3 regions of the Shouchella sp. JSM 1781072 genome follow, and region 1 is predicted to be linked to each of the others. Evidence: predicted binding sites of a transcription regulator. Region 1 holds the regulator's gene; each other region holds the start of a gene.
What was found. The regulator LexA, encoded in region 1, represses DNA repair genes until DNA is damaged. The targets are predictions, from matches to a motif close to CGAACATATGTTCG.
Positions count from the first base shown of each region.

Region 2: the regulator LexA is predicted to act here: its motif matches at 3,614-3,627, upstream of ACE1TH_RS12045 (WYL domain-containing protein).
Region 3: the regulator LexA is predicted to act here: its motif matches at 5,337-5,350, upstream of ruvA (Holliday junction branch migration protein RuvA).

Region 1 covers NZ_JBHFQE010000001.1:900,535-907,708, forward strand. Annotated here, with positions in the region: gene glnA (type I glutamate--ammonia ligase) at 1-945, shown strand, start outside; gene ACE1TH_RS04780 (hypothetical protein) at 1,189-1,671, opposite strand; gene dinB (DNA polymerase IV) at 1,936-3,045, shown strand; gene ACE1TH_RS04790 (MFS transporter) at 3,377-4,585, shown strand; gene lexA (transcriptional repressor LexA) at 4,633-5,262, opposite strand; gene ACE1TH_RS04800 (hypothetical protein) at 5,417-5,575, shown strand; gene ACE1TH_RS04805 (YneB family resolvase-like protein) at 5,606-6,268, shown strand; gene ACE1TH_RS04810 (DUF896 domain-containing protein) at 6,315-6,554, shown strand; gene tkt (transketolase) at 6,637-7,174, shown strand, end outside.
Region 2 covers NZ_JBHFQE010000002.1:490,975-498,148, forward strand. Annotated here, with positions in the region: gene ACE1TH_RS12020 (hypothetical protein) at 1-7, opposite strand, end outside; gene ACE1TH_RS12025 (GNAT family N-acetyltransferase) at 29-418, opposite strand; gene ACE1TH_RS12030 (GNAT family N-acetyltransferase) at 823-1,329, opposite strand; gene ACE1TH_RS12035 (hypothetical protein) at 1,451-1,732, shown strand; gene ACE1TH_RS12040 (alanine/glycine:cation symporter family protein) at 1,866-3,296, shown strand; gene ACE1TH_RS12045 (WYL domain-containing protein) at 3,365-3,580, opposite strand; partial or broken gene ACE1TH_RS12050 (alpha/beta hydrolase) at 3,777-4,474, shown strand; gene ACE1TH_RS12055 (thiamine-binding protein) at 4,528-4,803, opposite strand; gene ACE1TH_RS12060 (Ger(x)C family spore germination protein) at 4,884-6,005, opposite strand; gene ACE1TH_RS12065 (GerAB/ArcD/ProY family transporter) at 6,002-7,090, opposite strand; gene ACE1TH_RS12070 (spore germination protein) at 7,106-7,174, opposite strand, start outside.
Region 3 covers NZ_JBHFQE010000001.1:1,610,591-1,617,764, reverse strand. Annotated here, with positions in the region: gene nadC (carboxylating nicotinate-nucleotide diphosphorylase) at 1-575, shown strand, start outside; gene nadA (quinolinate synthase NadA) at 638-1,735, shown strand; gene ACE1TH_RS08630 (LysM peptidoglycan-binding domain-containing protein) at 1,854-3,242, shown strand; gene ACE1TH_RS08625 (YhcN/YlaJ family sporulation lipoprotein) at 3,316-4,101, shown strand; gene ACE1TH_RS08620 (cupredoxin domain-containing protein) at 4,132-4,503, opposite strand; gene ACE1TH_RS08615 (BofC C-terminal domain-containing protein) at 4,657-5,178, shown strand; gene ruvA (Holliday junction branch migration protein RuvA) at 5,371-5,970, shown strand; gene ruvB (Holliday junction branch migration DNA helicase RuvB) at 5,986-6,987, shown strand; gene ACE1TH_RS08600 (DUF2905 domain-containing protein) at 6,980-7,174, shown strand, end outside.

The DNA.
Region 1 (7,174 bases):
CCAGAACCTGAATTTTTCTTGTTTAAAAATGACGAGAAAGGCGAACCAACGTTAGAACTAAATGATAAAGGTGGCTATTTCGACCTAGCTCCAACAGATCTTGGAGAAAATTGTCGACGTGACATCGTTTTAGAATTAGAAGACATGGGCTTTGATATTGAAGCTTCACATCACGAGGTTGCTCCAGGGCAGCACGAAATTGATTTTAAATATGCAGACGCAATTACAGCGTGTGATAATATTCAAACGTTTAAGCTTGTTGTAAAAACCATTGCTCGTAAGCACGGTCTTCACGCAACGTTTATGCCAAAACCTTTATTTGGTGTGAATGGATCGGGCATGCACTTGAACATGTCATTATTCACAAAAGACGGCAATGCGTTTTACGATGAGAAAACAGAAAGCCAATTAAGTAAAACAGCGATGCAATTCTTAAGCGGTATTTTGGAACATGCGGAAGGATTCACGGCGATTACAAATCCAATCGTGAATTCGTACAAGCGTTTAGTGCCAGGTTACGAAGCACCAGTTTACATCGCATGGTCGATGCGTAACCGTTCACCACTTATTCGAATTCCATCTTCACGCGGTGTGTCAACACGTGTTGAAGTTCGTAGTCCAGATCCATCTGCTAACCCGTACCTTGCTATGGCGGTGATGCTTGCATCTGGTCTAGATGGCATTAAGCGTAAAATGACGCCTCCAGAAGCGACGGATCGCAATATTTATGTGATGAGTAAAGAAGAACGTGTTGAAGAAGGCATTAAAGCGCTACCGGCATCACTTGGCGAGGCACTTGAGAGCCTTGTAAAAGATGAGGTGCTTGTTAAAGCGCTAGGCGAGCACGCAGTTGAACACTTTATTGAAGCGAAAGAAATTGAATGGGATATGTTCCGTACGCAAGTCCACCCGTGGGAACGCGAACAGTTCATGCAGAACTACTAAAAGAGGAAGCCCTTGACACATCTTGTGTTGAGGGTTTTTTTTTAGGGACAAATGACACGTTGAACCTAGTTTGAGATAATCGACTGTTAAATAGATTCCTTACAGAAATAACTTTATGTAACCGTAAAACCCCGCTTTTTAGCGAGGTTTTAAAGGGAAATCTACAAAGAAATCCGTTAATTTAGATGTGGGGAGTCATGTACACGAAAAAGTACTCTTGTAGCGCAATCCACTTTTTTATATTTAGAAAAAGAATGGTGGATAAAAATACGGGAAAAAGCCTATACCGCCGAACCTTCCATATGGGAAAAACCTCGGTCGATAGCGACGGTATCTCCAACCACCAAATTGTCGAGCTTCTTCCTGATGAATGTCTTCACCAATCAACAGCGTAATGCCATCCTCGCGAACTTCTGTTAAGATGCCGTCCAACATTTGACCATCAGACATTTTTAATTCGACATGGTGATCTTTCATTTGTTGACATTGATCTTTCATATTGCCATAAAGATGCTGGCTATTCGTTTGAACATACGGATGTTGATTCGACTGTAGAGAAGCGTAATCATTGTTATTTTGCTGCATCTGCTGATACTCATTTGTTTGATGAGGCACGAATCCATTAAAACCATTTATTGCGTCATGAGAATGTCGATTCGAATGATAGTGTGGCATGCCCGTCTGATAAGGGTATTGAGGAAAATACCCATTAGAATAAGTATTCATCTCTTTCACTCCTTTTTCTAAAGCCAGTGTATTCACCTACAGCTTGTTAGGTACGTGTTCTAAAAGGTTTTTTAATGATTAAAACGGCTAGGTGGGAAGGATTACCTTAAATACAGTAGGTGTAAGTAAAAACGTTTAAATGAATCCACTTACAATAAGAGCGGGTATAAAAGCCTCGTACAATCAGGTTGTTTTATTGACTTCGATCATACGTTCGTATATACTAGAATTGTATACAACGAGAATGAAAGAGGCGTCGTTTTTATGGATGAGCAAGATTTTAAGCTTCCAGAACCGAATCGAGACACCACTCGTAAAATCATTCACATTGATATGGATGCCTTTTTTTCGTCAGTAGAAGAACGAGATAATCCGGCGCTAAAAGGCAAACCGGTTATTATTGCGAAGCACCCTCGAACCACTGGTGGAAAGGGAATTGTATCCACCGCTAATTATGAAGCAAGAAAATATGGCATTCACTCTGCGATGAGTGCGTATGAAGCTTACAAACGTTGTCCTGAAGGGATTTTTATAAAAGGCAATTACAAAGCTTATCAAAAAGCTTCTCTCGCTATCCGGGAAATTATGTTTACTTATACGGAGTTAGTAGAACCCATGTCCATTGATGAAGCTTATTTAGATGTGACGGATAATCATTATCATGAAAAGAGTGCGAGTAAATTAGCCCGTCAAATTCAGCTTGATATTTGGGAGAAAACGGGGCTAACAAGTTCTGCAGGCGTATCCTATAATAAATTTTTAGCTAAAATTGCGTCCGATGTCAAAAAGCCTGCTGGACTCACTGTCATTCCACCAGACAAGGCACTGACGTTTATAAAAGAACTAGCCGTAGAGAAGTTTCCAGGTATCGGGCCAAAAACTGCTGAAAAAATGCACAGTCTGAACATCTATGTAGGCGATGATTTATACAAGATGACTCAGCTTGATCTTGTTCATCATTTCGGAAAAGCTGGTTTATCTTATTACAAACGAGCAAGGGGCATTGATAACAATCGGCTGAAACTGCATCGTGATCGAAAATCGGTTGGAAAAGAACATACGTATGCACAACCACTTGTAACCGATGAAGATGTTTTATTAAAACTAAGACTTTTAGCAGATGAAGTGCAAGCTTCCCTTGAACGAGTAAAAAAACAAGGGAAAACTATTGTCTTGAAGATTCGCTATCGATCATTTGAAACGATAACGAGGCGGATTAGTTTACCTGATTACGTTCACACAAGTGAAGCGTTATATCAGTATGTGCAAGAATTGTGGTTTGAATATGGAGAGATCCGTCACCAAGTTCGTTTGCTTGGAGTGAGTGTAACGAATTTAGTTGAAATACGCTACCAAACACTTTCGCTTTTTTGAAGCGGTTAAAGATAAAATAAAATAATTCCTACAATGACAAGTAACAAAAACAGGACAAGAATGGTGATAAGCAATACCATTTCATCTGAAAGATCCATTCCATTCGCCTCCTATGTATGGGTTATAGTCATCCTATGAAATTTTTTCGGATGTGTGAAAAGAGAATGAAATGAAAGAAAACGGGCTGTTTAGACTCTTTTCTTACAGATTTAGCTAGGAGAGAGCGTTTGACGGCTGTTTTTTTTTCGCATATATTTAGAGTTGCGAAATAAACAAGGAAGATCTTTAGACAACGAAGGTGATCAGTATAAAAGCGGAAAAGCGTAATTTAATGATTATGTGGTTTGCCAACTTGTTTGTTGGTGCAAGTATGACAATGGTCATTCCATTTTTATCTCTTTACATTGAATCGTTCGGACAATATTCAGGTGAAGATGTTCAAAGATGGTCTGGCTTTGTTTTCGGTATTTCTTTCTTAGTTGCTTTTCTCGTTGCGCCAATTTGGGGACGAATTGGAGATCGTTACGGACGAAAAAAAGTACTCATTGGAACTGGTTTTGGGATTGCCATCTCGGTATTTCTTATGGGGTATGTTCAATCTGTTGAGGCATTGTTTGTTCTGCGTGCTTTCATGGGGCTTGCGACAGGGTTTATCCCTGCATCAATGGCTCTAATTGCAGCACAAAGTAGTAAGCGTACAGCAGGAGAAACGCTCGGAACTTTACAGACAGGTACTGTTTCTGGAGGTTTACTAGGACCTTTGTTTGGAGGTCTGATCGCAGATACTGTTGGAATGGAATTAACGTTTGTATTGACCGCGTCAATCTTAACCCTCGCATCACTACTTGTTGTTTTTGGGGTAAAAGAAGTGATTTATGAAGAAAAAGGTGAGAAAAAGCGGAAATATGCAGCAAAAGAGGTACTGGCATTTATTGTTCGTTCCCCTATGCTAATCATGGTAATGGTTGTAGCGCTCATTATTCAAATGGCATTGTTTAGCGTCCAGCCACTTTTAGCTCTATTCGTTAATGATTTAGTCGGGCCAGTTGAAAATATGGCATTTTTAGCCGGTTTAGCGTTTTCAATAACCGGTTTAGGGAACTTATTGTCAACTCGAAAATGGGGACAGCTAGGTGATCGAATGGGCCATGAAAAGGTAATGCTCATTTTACTTATTTTGTCTGGTGTGTTTTTCATTCCGCAAGCATTCGTTGATTCACTCTGGCAATTAATTGTGTTACGCTTCGTCTTTGGTTTAGCGGTAGGAGGATTAATTCCTTGCACGACAGCGTTTATTCGCCAAGCGTGTCCAGTATCGATGCAAGGGGAAGTGCTCGGTTATAATCAAAGCTTTCGTTTTTTAGGAAACGTATTAGGACCGGTCTCAGGCGGTTTAATTGCAGCGAGTTTTGGTATTCCGTATGTATTTATTAGTGCCGGCGTCTTGTTTCTTCTGACCGCGATTGTTTTAAAAATCATGTTAAATAGTGAAAGTAAAAAAGAAGAGAATGAGGCTGACAGTCAAGCCCATCATCAATAAAGGCGTAAAAAAAGAGCACTGGGTTTTCCGGTGCTCTTTCTTTATGTTTAATGGATCGTTCGGAAAACACCAATGACTTTTCCTAAAATCGTACAATTGTCTAGTATAATCGGCTTCATTGTTGAATTTTCAGGCTGAAGGCGAATGTAGTTCTTTTCTCGGAAAAAACGTTTGACGGTGGCTTCATTTTCATCAGTCATCGCAACAATAATATCACCATTATCAGCACTTTGCTGTTGCTTCACAATGACTTGGTCCCCATCGAAAATACCCGCTTCGATCATACTTTCACCTTGAATAACTAAGGCATACACTTGTTCATGACCAGACATATGATCTGGAAGGGGGAGGTAGTCATCGATATTTTCAATCGCTGTAATTGGACTACCTGCTGTAACCTTACCAATTACAGGAATATAGCGTGCACGTTCACGAATAATGGAAGGCTCGTCCAGTGCTTCTTCAAGCGAAAGCACTTCAATTGCTCGAGGTTTCGTAGGATCACGACGAATGTATCCTTTCTTTTCAAGACGAGCAAGATGACCATGTACGGTTGAGCTTGATGCTAAACCTACTGCTTCCCCAATTTCACGTACGGAAGGCGGATAGCCTTTCTTTTTTACTTCATCTTTAATAAATAATAAAATTTCTTCTTGTCTAGTAGATAATTTAGACACTCCTCTTCACCTGCTTTATCTATGTATTCGTTATCTTTACTTTAGCACATCGAACATACGAACGCAAACATAAGTTCTAAAAATGCTTGACACGAACAAAAGTTCGAAGTATCTTAGAGTAAGAACAAATATTCTTACGAACGGGTGATCGATAATGAAGAAGAATCAAGAAAAAGGAATTATTATTGCTGGTATTATTACTGTTTTATTTATGTTTAGTAGTTTGTTATCCTTTGATGGTGATGAGAACGAGCAAGTAGAGGATCGAAACAGCAATACGGACAGTCACGTAATCCTTTTAAATGATCGTTAGTCGCTGAAACATTGCAGTGGGAGGTACAGTATGAAACGAAATAAAGCCATTTTATATTGTCGAGTTAGTACGGATAAAGAAAGTCAACAAACGTCTTTAGCTCGTCAAGAAGATGAATTAGTGAAAATGGCTCATCAACATGGAATAGAAGTGAGCGATTGTCTTTCTGAGGTTGCTAGTGGATATGACTTGGATCGCGATAATCTTCTATTTCTTTTAGATCAAGCAAAAAAACAAACGTTTACGCATTTGCTTGTAACAGACGAGACGAGAATTGGTAGGGGAAGAGCGAGGACTGCTATTCTATATCAACTTCAAAAGTATGGCATTACGATTTATACATGTCACAACGATGGTGCATTACATTTATCAGAAGCAGACGAGATGGTTTTTGAAATCGTAGCCATCGTGGAAGAGTACCAGCGAAAATTACATAACTTGAAAATCAAACGCGGGATGAGAAAAGCGATTGAAAAAGGGTATCATCCGGAGCGCAACTTAAAAGATACAGGTAGTGGGGGACGCAGTAAAAAAGACCTCCCAATTGAAGAAATTGTTAGATTGCGAGAGAAAAAGCTAACGTTTCATGACATTGCGATAACGTTAAATGGGTTAGGTTATCATTGTTCAAAAGCAACGGTACATCGGCGTTTTCAGCAATACGAGCAAACAAAATCAGATGAGTTGATCTAATGAAATGAAGATGCTATGATGACAACCGAAGGATAGGTGATTGACGTTGTTATCAAAATCAAAATTAGACCGAATCAATGAACTGTCTCAACTAGCGAAGACATCAGGATTAACGAAGCAGCAAAAAGACGAACAGCAAGCGCTTCGAAAAGAATATTTAAATACGTTCCGCTCCACATTTAAAAATCAACTACATTCCGTTAAAGTTGTTGATGAAGAGGGTACGGATGTGACACCGCAAAAGCTAAAAGATAGTAAAGCACAAAAACAAAATCCACCACACTAAATGTACAAGCTCCCGTCAGGCTTGTACATTTTTTTTATTTTGTTTATGATGGAAACGTACGAAGAATGAAAGGGTGTAACAAATGAAAAACAATATTGAAGAATTAGCGGTAAATACCATTCGAACACTTTCAATTGATAGTATTGAAAAAGCCAATTCAGGTCACCCTGGGATGCCAATGGGCGCAGCGCCAATGGCGTTGGATTTATGGGCAAATCACATGAATCATAACCCAGCAAACCCTGAGTGGACAAACCGAGATCGTTTTGTCTTATCAGCAGGACATGGTTCCATGCTTTTATATAGCCTTCTTCATTTGACAGGTTATGATGTGACGTTGGATGATTTGAAATCATTTCGTCAGTTAGGAAGTCGTACGCCAGGACACCCAGAATATGGTCATACGGCAGGCGTTGAAGCAACAACAGGTCCACTTGGGCAAGGTGTTGCAATGGCAGTAGGGATGGCAATGGCGGAGCGTCACTTAGCTGCGACATACAATACAGATGACCATGAAATTGTTGATCATTTCACGTATGCGATTTGTGGAGACGGTGATTTAATGGAAGGTGTGTCTGCAGAAGCAGCGTCACTTGCGGGTCATTTAAAATTAAATCGTC
Region 2 (7,174 bases), on a different contig from region 1:
TCGGCATGCTATCGTCTCCCTTCATAATCTACGAATGACTCCAAACTCCTCCACCACCGTGAGTAAATCCACATTTTTCATAAAAGCTCTGTTTATCGGCACCATAAGAGACTGTTACAATCTCTAATCCAAATGCATCCGCCTCGACTAAAAGTGCTTTGACGAGTTTGACACCAATTCCATTTCCTTGATAGTGCGGGTGTACCATGATGTCTTCTAAATAACCGTGTTCTAAGCCCATTCCACATACATAACCGAACCCAATTAACTCCTGATGTTCGTTTCTTACCCCTACCCAAAAGTTACAACGCTCAAGTAAAGCAGGAAAATCTTGATCTCTTCTAGCCCAACCTATCTTTTCTCTTAATGAGGGAACTTCCTCATGTTTTATTGGTAGATTTATTCTAGGATTGTACATGTTGAGTGAACACTCCTTTTTTTAAATGAATTTTTTGAATCTTTAACGGTTTATGAACGTACTACAAATTTAATTAGAAAACATGGGATCATAGTCATTTCAGAAAATGAACTACCCGCATACCTTTCATCTATTTAACGATTAGTTTTTTAACCAGTATCACTATTTCGCTTTTAGCATCTTCTTTATAAGAACTTCCGTTTGTTGGATACTCTTCTCATCCAGGTTATCCTGCATGGCGTAGCCTATAGCTTGAAACATTTCTTTGTACTCGCCCGTTTAAGATAATTTTTTTAATCAAACGTTTAATTAGCTAACGAAACCCTATACATACAAGCTTTTTTCATGTGTGCTCGTTGCATTCTATACCATCTATTTATTCATCATTTTCTTGACCGAACAATTTAGATTGATCGTCTAAACTTATACACGACGGCTCCAGGCTCTTTATCAAGATTATTTGAGACAATCTCTTCTTGAAAAATAAATCCTCTTGCTTCGTAAAAAGGAATACCTTTTACGTTACCTCGTTGCACGGTGACGAATTGCTCTCTAGCTCCGAACGCTTTCTGTTGTTGTGTAACTGCATCTAAAAGCTTTGTACCTATTCCTTCATTTCGGCGCTGTGGGTCTAAGTAAATGACATAGAGCCAGCCCGTTCCCTTTTTCGTCATTCCGCCTCCTGCTGCGCCAACAACTTGACCATGATCTAAGGCTACAAAATAGCCTCCCCACGAATGTGTCGGCTCTCCTACTTCTTTAGCAATGCGATCAGGATTGTAATACGTTTCACACTGCTTTTCTATGTACGACTCTGATAATATGCACTTAGAAACATCACGATAACCCGCGCGACAGACGTAGATAATTCCTGGAATGTGCGCGTCATCAGCTTTTTGAACGTCGATCACCTTCTACTCCTCCTCTTTTCTTTCAGTTATAGCTAATTCGATAAACTCAAACTGAATCCTTTTGAATAATTCTCTAGTCCACAACACAAACTAAGTTAAAAATCGATAAAGGATGGGTATAATGGATTATCCAACCATTCATACAAACATTTGGGACGGAGTCATAGCGGTTCCGATTGTGTTAGTGCTTACACAACTCATAAAAGTTGTCTTCCCTATTAAGCCTTCATTTGTCCCGACTATTGCCACATTACTAGGGCTTGCTATGTCTATTTTTTTTAGTCATCCTCATAGTTTGTCCGCTGGAATTTTCATGGGTTTCTTTTATGGAAGTGCAGCTATCGGAACTTATGCCGGGCTCAAGAATTCTTGGAAACAATTTCGAGAACAGCATAATGAATAAAAAAAAGATAACACTTTTTGAAATATCGTTTTAGCGATATCTTATCTCACCTGTATATGTTTAATTCGAAATCGTTTAACAAGTTCTAATTAAGGGTATTGGAACCGCATACTTTATAGAAAGGATTGGTGGAATGTTTGAAGATGGATTTGCTTTAGAGTTACCTTTTTTAGAGGGGATTGTTAACCCAGTTAACGATATAATTTGGACATACATACTAATTGGTTTACTTATTATTGCTGGATTATATTTTACTATCCGTACAAAATTTGTTCAGATTCGCATGTTCCCAGAGATGTTCCGCGTCATCACAGAAAAACGGAGCAGTAAGACAGGAGTTTCCGCTTTCCAAGCCTTTACGATTAGCGCCGCAGCTAGAGTGGGAACCGGTAATATTACAGGTGTTGCCCTCGCCATTACAGTAGGTGGACCTGGTGCGGTTTTTTGGATGTGGATCATTGCAGCTGTCGGTATGGCAACAGGTTTTATCGAAAGTACGCTTGGTCAACTTTACAAGGAGAAAGATGGCGATCGCTATCGCGGAGGTCCAGCTTACTACATACATAAAGCATTAGGAAAACGCTGGCTAAGTATCTTGTTTGTCATTTTAATCGTTTCTTGTTTTGGAATGATTTTTAATGCTTTGCAGGTCAATACCATTACCGATTCCTTCCAAACCGCTTTTGATACAAACCGCTTGCTCATGGCACTTATTCTAGCGGCAGTCACAGCCGTTATTATTTTCGGCGGGGTCAAACGAATTGTGAAAGTAACGCAACTTGTTGTTCCTTTTATGGCGGTTGCGTATATGGGGGTTGCACTTTACATTATTTTCGTCAATATAGATCAAATACCTGGCGTGTTTTCGTTAATTTTCAGTGAAGCATTTGGTCTTACACAAGCAGTCGGAGGCGGCTTTGGTGCAGCGATTATGGAAGGTGCACGAAGAGGGTTATTCTCAAATGAAGCTGGTATGGGGAGCGTGCCAAATGCAGCCGCTGCGGCAAATGTTTCGCACCCAGCAAAACAAGGGTTATTCCAATCACTTGGCGTTTTCTTTGATACGATGCTCGTTTGTACTTCTACCGCATTTATCATTCTATTGTCATCTGGATACATGGATGTCGATGGAGAAGGGGCAACGATTACTCAATTTGCGATGTCTCAACATATAGGTGATTGGGCAAGTGCTTTTGTTGCTATCGCCCTACTATTCTTTGCGTATAGTTCTGTCTTAGGGAATTATTACTTTGGTGAAACCAACATTGAGTTTTTAAAGAACGGTGCTCGCTTTTTACCGATTTACCGAGTTGCATTTATCATTATGGGAATTCTAGGTGGTATTGCGACAGTTGAACTTATTTGGACAATGGCAGATCTATTCATGGCTCTAATGGCTATTGTTAATATCACTGTTATATTGCTACTCACAAAGAAAGCCGTTATTTTGCTTCAAGATTACACCGAACAACGGAAACAAGGAAAAGACCCCGTTTTCTATTCTTCTAAGTATCCAGAGATCAAAAATACAGATTGCTGGGGCGATGATGAAGAAAGTCGTTAATTCATAAGATGCCGCTCCTTTATGGAGTGGCTTTTTTAAGACTGAAAACCATCTATTCTCGGCTTGATCTATGACACAAGATCTTTCATTTGGTTTAATGACAAGATATTGTCATATGTGAATACTCTACGCTGGCGTTTGCTATGACAATAGGCTACAAACCAGCGTTCTTTTAAATACAAGACCGAAATGACTCTCTGTGAAATGACTCCATTCGCATTCATATAAATCATTGTTACACGACCTTTATTTTCTAGCGCTCGTTGTAATACACCCTTTATCATAGCAAGCCCTCCTTTTATTTCTTTTATTATACACGAACGTATATTCGATATCAAGAAAAAACAAGAAAATATGTTCGTGTTCATTAATCAAAATTCCCGCCTCTCACTCTATTTGTACAATTGAATTGAGATCTCCCTTGCACTATGATCATACTAATAACATCTTTGGAAAGGGCTCTTTATTATGAAAAAATGGATGAAACGGATACTTCTTCTACTGTCTTCCATTATCCTTCTATTGATCATCGCTTTTTTTACTTGGACTCAATTCACATACGACCGAACCGACATTCAAGGGATTCAACTATCGGAGCCACTTCCTACAGAAGATGATTGGCTCGTTTACACTGCAGAAGACGCGGAAGTTGGAATCGTTCTTTATCCTGGCGCAAAAGTTGAGCCTGACGCCTATGCTTATGTAGCACAAGAACTTTCAAAACAAAGGATAACAGTAGCTGTTCCTTCTGTGACTCTTAACTTATCCATTTTAGATCGTTCCAAAGCCAATGAAATTATTGATCAAGACCCTGATCTTGATTGGTATATCGGGGTGGGGCTGCTGCTGCGATGTACGCTGACGATCATTTAAACAAGATAAGTGGTCTTATACTATTGGGAGCCTATGCAGCAAGTAATGACGATTTGTATCAATCCTCTTTGCCTGTCCTATCCCTTTTTGGATCTGAAGACGGCTTAAGTACGCCAGAAAAAATTGAAGATACACGCGAAAATCTTCCACCTACCACCGACTATATTGAAATAGAGGGCGGAAATCATGCTTATTTTGGCGTGTACGGTGAACAATCTGGGGATGGCGATGCGGACATAACTGTAGCCGAGCAACAAGAAATGTTGATTGAAGAGGTTGTTTCTTGGATAGACAATCATAATTAAGAAGGATAGAAAAAATCCGCACCTCTTTGACAAATCGGTGCGGATTTTATCTTTTATTTTTTATCTGCAAACGATACGCCATCTTTGCGATAGTGTAGCTTAATGTTTGACAGCAATTCACTTGCTCCTGATTCAATCGCATCTTCTTGTATCGACTTGATGAGCGTCATGACTGAATCAAAATCTCCCTCAATCACTGTTTCTAAAGGACCTACCTCATACTTTAAACCAGACTCCTCTACAAGCTTGAGTGAATGTTGTATCATTCCTCCTGTGTGGTCTTCTTTAAGATTTGGCAAGAGTTGTATTCCTGCGAGTACAGTTGACATGGATTTTCAGCTCCTTATTTGAGTCTAACATCGTCCTTCTATTATATTCCTTAACCGTTCGTTTCTTTTATCAAACCTCTTTAATTCACAATCCCGTGATAAATCACTTCTGTATTTATCGTTACTGTTAACGGCGTTGTGGAATACGCTTCTTCCCAGTTCATACCCTGCCAATCGTCATAATAGAAGGCCCTTATCTGTTTTCCAATTCCATAATAGTCACAGTTGGCTTCTTGAATAATACGGAGTACTTCTTCTGATTCTTTCTGTAACTTGTTGTTTATTTCATCATTCAACTTTGTTACGTGCTCTTCGATGTAAAGCGTATCTCTAGGATATTCAACAACGTTCAAGGTTAACGCCACATCAATATGAGCTTTAAATTGTTTAGAAGCTTCTTTTGTCACGGTAAGTTCTCTATTCTTTTCTTCTACATCAACTGTGACATAGTTATGCACTCGATTCTCTTCGTTATCGGTTACTCTAATATTAAGGCGCTGAGGCTTTAATCGCTCACGATCCATTAACATTAATCGCAAGGTTTGATCTGCGTTCATTTGCCCAGTCATATGATCATTATCAAAGAGCGCCAAGCCTTCTAGCGCGACATTCTCATGATCAATGGTGTGCAATAAAGGTAATACGAAATCTATACCGTTGTCGAAAAGGGCGCTTAGCACATTCTCCATCGAAGCTTTCGGAATCGCATCCACTGCTTCTGAACCTACTAATAAATCCCCTAAGTAATCACTAATCAATGGGGTTTCAGCAGTTTTTACATAAAGCGCTCGTTTGGCATCGCCTTTTACTACAGCAATGCGCGCGTTTGTTGTTGATAAAGGCGATCGATAGTGGACATCAAGTAAAGAGTAAATATTTTCTTCAGCTAATGCTTGGCTTAATAACGTGACGCGGTTTTTAGATGCATAAAGCTCGCCAGATACTTTTCGATCTAAGTTCATGCGACTGTCTCTAGGTGTATTCCCTACGGCAGAAATAATTGCCGGCTCTTGTGAACTTGCTGTTTGAGCTCCACTTTCATTAGGAGCTCCACCAATTGTTACAATCGTTGTCTCAATTAATTCTTCATCGGTCTTATCAAGCGCTTGAGAATAGATAAGGTTAATATCTTTTACCAACCGCTCATCCCAACAGCCAGATAATAAGATTAGTGTAAGTAAAATCAACCCCCATTTCCTCATAATTTCGCCTCCTTTTTCTTCCCAATCGATAAAAGAACCAACACTACCGGGAGCAAAAAAGTTAGATAGGCGCTAGGTTTATTAATATAGGAAACCAACTCACTAAACTCGTTAATTGTTGTTGGCAAAAATTTAATGACTGCTGTGAGCAAAACGAGTACAAGTACAACGAGATGGTACCGAGATGTGCGAAAGAGCCGCATCATTCCAATGGCACCACAATAAATAAAAATTACGTAGGTCGTAATTATGCTTATGGACCAAAATGACAGAAAGATTAAGTCTAATCGCTCAATAATCGTTAGAGAAAACGACTTGATCATGTATAAAAAGGGTTCGGGCAAAAGTTTCATTTCTCCGTGACTAAATGTTAGAAAAGAGGTCATCAAGACAATAACGTAGATGAAGGTGACGCTCCAGTGCGCTGCCGATAAGACTTTAAATTTTTGTTTTGGAGAACCATCAACATGCGGGAGAACAACCGATACAACAATAAATCCATTAATCGCAAACATTGAAGCAAATAAACCTTTTGTAATGCCCGACATATCCGCAACGCCAATAGGTAATAAATGAAGATAGTCCCCATAGATAAAGGCATAACCTGCAACAACTGGAATTGTTAAAACGATTGGAGCGGTCAAGACAAGCATACGGCCAATATTTTTAAGACTCGAAAATAACATCGGTAAACATGCTGCAAGAAAAAGAATCATAAAAATGGATTCTGGTGTTTTGGTCAAAATCCAAATAGCAATAAGCTGAGTAAATCCTTTTAATACAAGACCCGCCAACATGAAAAAATAAACGATTAATAACGCAATAAAAACCTTCCCAATCCATTTCCCAAAGACTTTTTCACAAATCGCAAAGATGGAATCGTGCGGATAACGTTTGTGAAGGAGATAAAGCAAATAAATGACTATTTGAACAATCACACCTGCCAGAAGTAACGATAACCAACCATCTGATTGTGCATAGTGATAAATATGATTAGGTAAAGAGAACACGCCTACGCCAATTTGTGCGTGAACGAAAAACCAAAATAGCTGTGTCCTTCCTAATGTAGATGCTGGTGGCTCCATACACAGAATCCTTTCCTATCTTTTTTGATCTCCATTCAATGGCTTAGTAGAAGACGTAAATGTATGACGCTGAATGAGCCATGT
Region 3 (7,174 bases), 710 kb from region 1:
CAGGTGATGCAAGAACCATACTTCAAGGGGAACGCGTGTTATTAAATATCATACAACGAATGTGTGGAATTGCTTCAATTGTTTATCGGGCAAACGAATGTTTAAACGATTCAAGCATTCGTATTTGTGATACTAGAAAAACGTTGCCAGGGTTGAGAATGTTTGATAAAGCTGCGTGCCGAGCTGGTGGGGGGTACAACCATCGTTTTGGACTTGATGACGGGGTGATGTTAAAAGAAAATCATATTGCTGCATGCGGATCGATTAAAGAAGCTGTTCAGCGGGTTAAAAGCATTCTAGGACCAATGGCAAAAATTGAAGTTGAAACAACAAATCAATCTGAAGTAGAAGAGGCCGTTGCGTCTGGAGTAGATGTGATCATGTTTGACCACGCTACGGCTGATCAAGTCAGACTTTATCAGCAGTTGGTGCCTGAAACAACGATAACGGAAGCTTCAGGGAATATTGATTTGAACAATATCCATACATTTGCTGGTACAGGTGTTCATTATATTTCTTTAGGGTTTTTGACACATTCTGTAAAAGCATTGGATTTAAGCTTGTTACTTAAATGAATGTCATCACACAAAAACGTATGTCATTGGAAAAGTGACTCACTTGAGAAAGGATGAAAGACGTGGCGATAACAAAAACCGTCTCTCTTCCCGATGAGTATCGCGCTCTATCGATGGAAGAAAAAATAAACAGAATCAAAGCTGCGAAAGCATTTTTCGGAGAACGTTTGTTCATTCCAGGGCATCATTATCAGAGAGAAGATGTGATTCAATTTGCTGATTTTACAGGAGATTCACTGCAGCTTGCAAAAAAATGTGGCGAAAGTAATGCAGAATTTATTGTGTTTTGTGGGGTCCATTTTATGGCAGAAACGGCAGACATTTTAACAAATTCCACGCAACGAGTGTTACTACCAGATTTAGCAGCAGGCTGTTCAATGGCGGATATGGCAACGCTCTCACAAACGAAGAGGGCTTGGAACACACTAACGGATATGTATGGAGATTCAATCGTGCCTCTTACCTACGTAAATTCTACGGCAGAAATTAAAGCATTTTGTGGTGAAAACGAGGGCGCTTGTTTAACTTCTTCAAATGCTAAAGAAATGGTTCAATGGGCATTGACTAAAAAGCAACGGATTTTATTTTTGCCAGATCAACACTTAGGGCGAAATACTGCATATGACTTAGGAATTCCGCTTTCGGAGATGGCCGTTTGGTGTCCAATAAAAAATGAACTGGAGTTTACAGATGAAGCGAATAGAGAGAATGTGCAAGTCATTCTTTGGAAAGGTCATTGTTCCGTTCATGAAAAATTTACCGTTAACCACATACAAGAATTACGAAACAAAGATCCACAAATCAATATAATCGTTCATCCAGAGTGTAGCCATGAGGTCGTTCAAGCGGCTGATGAAGCAGGGAGTACCCATCACATTATTCAGATCATTGAAAAAGCTGAATCAGGAAGTAAATGGGCAGTAGGAACGGAAATGAATTTAGTAAATCGTTTGGCAATGAAGCATACTGATAAGACAATCAAGTCATTAAATCCTTATATGTGTCCTTGTTTAACGATGAATCGAATTGATATAGAGCACCTTTGCTGGTCACTTGATTCTTTAAAAAATGGAACGTATCAATTCCAAATTAGTGTACCACCTGACATTTCCAAGTATGCAATGATTGCGCTAGATCGAATGTTAATTTCAGTGAAATAAAAAATTACAACCTCTTCGGCATATGCGATCCTTCATGTTCATATGATTTTTTTAAGAGAACATTATGGAGATTGTACGCATATAGTGTACGAATGCCTATAACAGGGGGAATGACCCGATGAGAATTCATATTGTACAAAAGGGAGAAACTGTAGGGAAATTAGCGGATAAATATGATTTATCAGCTAAGCAAATTAAGCAAGCAAACCATACGATCACAAATCCCGAGATGTTGATGCCTGGAATGAAAGTGAAAATCCCTTCGCCAACGGTTGCTGTCCGTAAAGAAAAGACAGTGAAAAAAGAGGAAAAACCTGTAACAAGCAAAAAAGAAAAAATTCAACCTTTAAAAAATCCTAAAACAAACGCGAGTGAAATCCAAACGTTTGATGTACCAAAAACACTAGAGGCGCCACCAAAAACGGAGAAAAAATACCAATCAGAACCGAAACCACTTCCGCCAAAGCCTCCATGTTCTTCATGTGGAAATCAATCCAGTCAGTATATGCCGACACAAAACCAGAGCAATCCGTCCACACAGCCTCAAAATAATAACGTAGAGCATATGATGAATCAATGGAACTCTTCTCAAGGTTCAATGCAAAATACTTATGCTCCCCAAACAGAGAGCATGAATGGAAACCATCACGCACCGATGCAAGAAATGGGCGGAATGAATGGAAACCATCACGCACCAATGCAAGGAATGGGCGGAATGAATGGCAATCATCACGCACCGATGCAAGGGATGAATGGCAATCAGCACATGCCGATGCAAGGAATGGGTGGAATGAATGGAAATCATCATGCGCCGATGCAAGGAATGGGCGGAATGAACGGAAATCAGCATGCGCCAATGCAAGGAATGGGTGGAATGAATGGAAATCATCACGCCCCGATGCAAGGAATGGGTGGAATGAATGGAAATCATCATGCGCCGATGCAAGGAATGGGTGGAATGAATGGAAATCATCACGCCCCGATGCAAGGAATGGGTGGAATGAATGGAAATCATCATGCGCCGATGCAAGGAATGGGCGGAATGAACGGGAACCAGCATGCGCCAATGCAAGGAATGGGTGGAATGAATGGAAATCATCACGCGCCGATGCAAGGAATGGGCGGAATGAATGGAAATCATCATGCGCCCATGCAAGGAATGGGCGGAATGAACGGAAATCATCACGCACCGATGCAAGGAATGGGCGGAATGAACGGAAATCATCACGCACCAATGCAAGGAATGAATAATGAACAAGAACAACCAACATTTGTAAAGAAAGATGGACAATGGAATACAGCGAATACAAGTTGGTTTTATCCGCAAATGGAGCAACAGTACCAGCCTCAACCTCAATACGAAAATCATAATGGATACCGACAAGCAGTCCCGCACAATCAAGCGCCACAGTGGGAGACGATGCATGCATCGCCTTCTTCATATGCACCTTATGAGCCAAAAGAACAACTCAATAATTATGATGAAACAGACGATCAAGAAAGCTAATTTACCATCCAACAACTAACAGATTAGAATCCCTCTTTTAGTGGACACTATCACTAGAAGGGGGATTTTAAATATGAGAAAAACCGTAACTTCTTTTTTATGTGCAACCATTGTTGCCACTGGATTAACAGCTTGTAATGGTGCAGATCAATCTCAGACACATGGGAATATGTACCGTGGAAGCGAAGCGCAAATGGGTTATGATAACAATGGCGATGATTATACAGCCAACTATCCTTATTATGGAAATGGTGTTGGTGGTAAAGAATATTATCAAAACAATCGATTCTCGCAAAAGAACGATCGCATGAATAATCCGAAAGCGCATTACAATCAAAACCGCAAAATGTCTCACGGACGTGGCATGACTGGGAACGGACGACCTGGGATGGTAGACGAAAACGGTATGCTTAATCGTACGAACGACACGATGAGTGGAAGAGGAATGCAATTCAAACATTCTTCAAAGCAATCATCCATGCAAACGAAATCAACAAAAGCTCATTATCATAAAGATTATGATGGAAAGCACGTTGGGATGTTGACGACTGAGCTTGAAAAAATTGATGGTGTGAAAGAGCCACGTGTTATGGTAAAAGATAACGATGTTGTTATTGGGTACCAAGCGGATGGGAAACCTCATGACGTTGAAAGTAAAATGAATCGTCATGTTCAAAAGGTGATGGGAAAAGGGAAACATGTAACCATTACTGCCGATCATGACATGCATGAATCTATGTCTAAAATGGATGATCAATTACGTACAGGTTCCGCTTTTAAGGAAGTGGAAAGTACGTTTGCGGCAATGATGAAAGATTTAGGTCACGCGGCAAAACGTCCATTTGAGAAAAGCCGTTAAAAAAAGAAGAAGGCAGCTGCCTTCTTTTTTTTAGGTTACAACTAATGAAGCGACCATTTCTGTATGACCGCTTCCGCATGGAATGGAACAAATAATTTGATATTCACCAGGCTCTAGGGAAGCGACAGTTGTGCCAGCTCGATTTAAAACGACATCTTCTCCACTATCTGCCTCCTGAATAATAATTCCGTGATTCCCACTTGCGTTTACTAATTCAATGGTCGTTTCTCCTGAAGGTACAACATATTCCTCTTGGTCAAACCGCCAGTTTAACGCTTGGATCGTCAATGTTTCGTCTGTTGTTGCGCTTTCATTTTCAGGTTCTGTTGTGTTGTCACTTCCACATGCGGCAAGTACAACAATGAATAATAAAGTCAATAAGTGCAAACTGATTTTTTTCATCCTATCACTCCTCGTTTCTATAGTTCCATTTTACATGGTTCTTTTCTTAGTTTCTGGTAGAAATATGAAAACCTTGTGTCGTTTTCTTCGAATAGAAATAAAGAAGAATGGTAAGAATGGATGGCATCAGGAAAAGATAGGAGCACAACACATATGTATAAACACATCATTACCAAGCACTGGATTCCCTTTACGCTAGGAGCTTTTTCAGTCATTTTGTTTTATAGTACATTTATTATTTGGAATGAGAGTAAACCTGTGCAACAGCCACCGAATGTGGCATCAGAACAAATCGAGAACGAGGTTGAACTTTTACTCGAGACGGTTTTTGCTGATGGTGTTAGCCGTGAAGTAATAAAGAAAGAAACCGTTGATTCAATGAGTGACTTTTGGTATGAATATGGTGATTGGCAAATGGTTGATCAGAAAAAAGGATTTGTTCATTTTAAGCAAGAAATTGTAGATTTGTCTCCTGAAGTTAAGCAAAATGGGTACTTAGGTATTTCAGAAGAGAATGAGCTAATCTTATATACAGGTCAACCGGAAGCGAAAGAAATTGTGCAAACCTATAATCAAATGGGTACGTATGAATTAACGGAGTCAGAAAGAGCCGCTTTAACGACTGGATTGAAAGTGTCGTCTGTAGAAGCACTGCAAGCTGTTATTGGTTCGTAGCCAGACTCGTTATTAGGAATAAAGATTTAGTAGTAAAGCTTATCGACTTAACGATAAGCTTTTTTCCACTCCCTCACGTTTAGTTCAAGATTGACATGGCGTTCAATGAATGTTGCGGGATATCCGTCTTTATGTCTTAAAATGAGTGTGCTACTATAGAAATAAATGTTCGGTTTTTTTGGAGGAGAATAAATGATTGATTATGTTAAAGGTGTGTTGGTAGAAATTGAACCTTCACATTTAGTCGTAGAAACAAATGGAATTGGCTATCAATTACTGTGTGCAAATCCATACCGTTTTTCAGTTGAAAAAGACCAGACAATTAAAGTTGTCACACATCATTATGTTCGTGAAGATTTTGAACGATTGTATGGATTCAAAGATAAAAAAGAGCGTAGTCTATTTGAAAAATTGTTAAGTGTATCTGGAATTGGGCCAAAAGGGGCGTTAGCGGTTTTAGCAGCTGGTCAAACCGATCAAATTGTTGAGGCAATTGAACGAGAGGACGAGGCGCTGTTAACGCGTTTTCCTGGAATTGGGAAGAAGACTGCACGCCAAATTATTCTAGACTTAAAAGGAAAGTTAGATGATTTTACGTCTACATCGTTGTTCGAAGTTGATGTCAAAGCAGTCAAACAGGAATCCGACAATCTGGCTGATGCCTTGGAAGCGTTAAAAGCACTTGGTTATGTGGATAAAGAGCTAAATAAAGTGAAGAAAAAGCTTGTGGAAGAAGACCTCGAGACAGATGAATACATTAAACGCGCGCTTGCATTAATGCTTCGTACATAGATTGGGGGAACGGGTATGGATGAGCGAGTCGTTTCGGCGGAAACAACAGAGTTAGAAGAACAAACAGAGCAACAGCTTCGGCCAGCTCTTTTAGAAGAGTATATTGGTCAAGATGAAGTGAAAGACAATCTATCTATCTTTATGAAAGCAGCAAAGTTAAGGCAAGAAGCGCTAGACCATGTTCTTTTATATGGACCGCCTGGGCTTGGAAAAACAACGCTTGCTGCCATTATTGCTCATGAAATGGGTGGACAAATCAAAACGACGGCAGGACCAGCTATTGAAAGAGCTGGTGACTTAGCGGCTATTCTTACGTCTTTGGAACCAGGGGACGTGTTATTTATCGATGAAATTCATCGCTTAAATCGTGTAATTGAAGAGATCTTGTATCCTGCAATGGAAGACTTTTGTATTGATATTGTTATAGGAAAAGGGCCAACTGCGAGATCGGTACGTCTCGATTTACCGCCATTTACATTAGTGGGAGCAACAACAAAAGCAGGAATGATTTCCGCACCTTTGCGGGATCGCTTTGGTGTTCTTTCGAGGTTGGATTATTATAAGCCTGACGATTTAGCAAAGATTATTAATCGGTCTGCCACTGTATTTGATGTTGAATTAACGCAAGAGGCTGAAGTTGAAATTGCAAGAAGATCAAGAGGCACGCCTCGAATTGCCAATCGACTATTAAAGCGAGTAAGAGATTTTGCTCAAGTAGAAGGATTAGACAACATTTCTTTAGATATTGCGCAACACGCACTAGAGCGTTTGCAGGTTGATCCGCTCGGACTCGATCATATTGATGAAAAATTAATAAAAGGGATTATCCATCGCTTTAATGGTGGTCCTGTAGGGATCGAAACGATTGCCGCTTCCATTGGTGAAGAAGCTGACACGCTCGAAGAAGTGTACGAGCCATATTTGTTGCAAATTGGATTTATTCAGCGGACCCCTCGGGGACGAATTGCGACACCAAGTAGCTATACACACTTTGGATTGGAGCCGAGTGATGGGTAGAACGCTTATGATCGTTGGCGGCATTATCTTAGTTATTGGGCTAATCTGGGAAGTCGCAGGACGCTTTATACCGCTTGGACGATTGCCAGGGGACTTCCTTTTTAAAAACGGAAATATGACCATTTACTTCCCGATTGTGACATGCATCATAATAAGTATTGTGCTTTCTCTTATTCTTTCATTGATT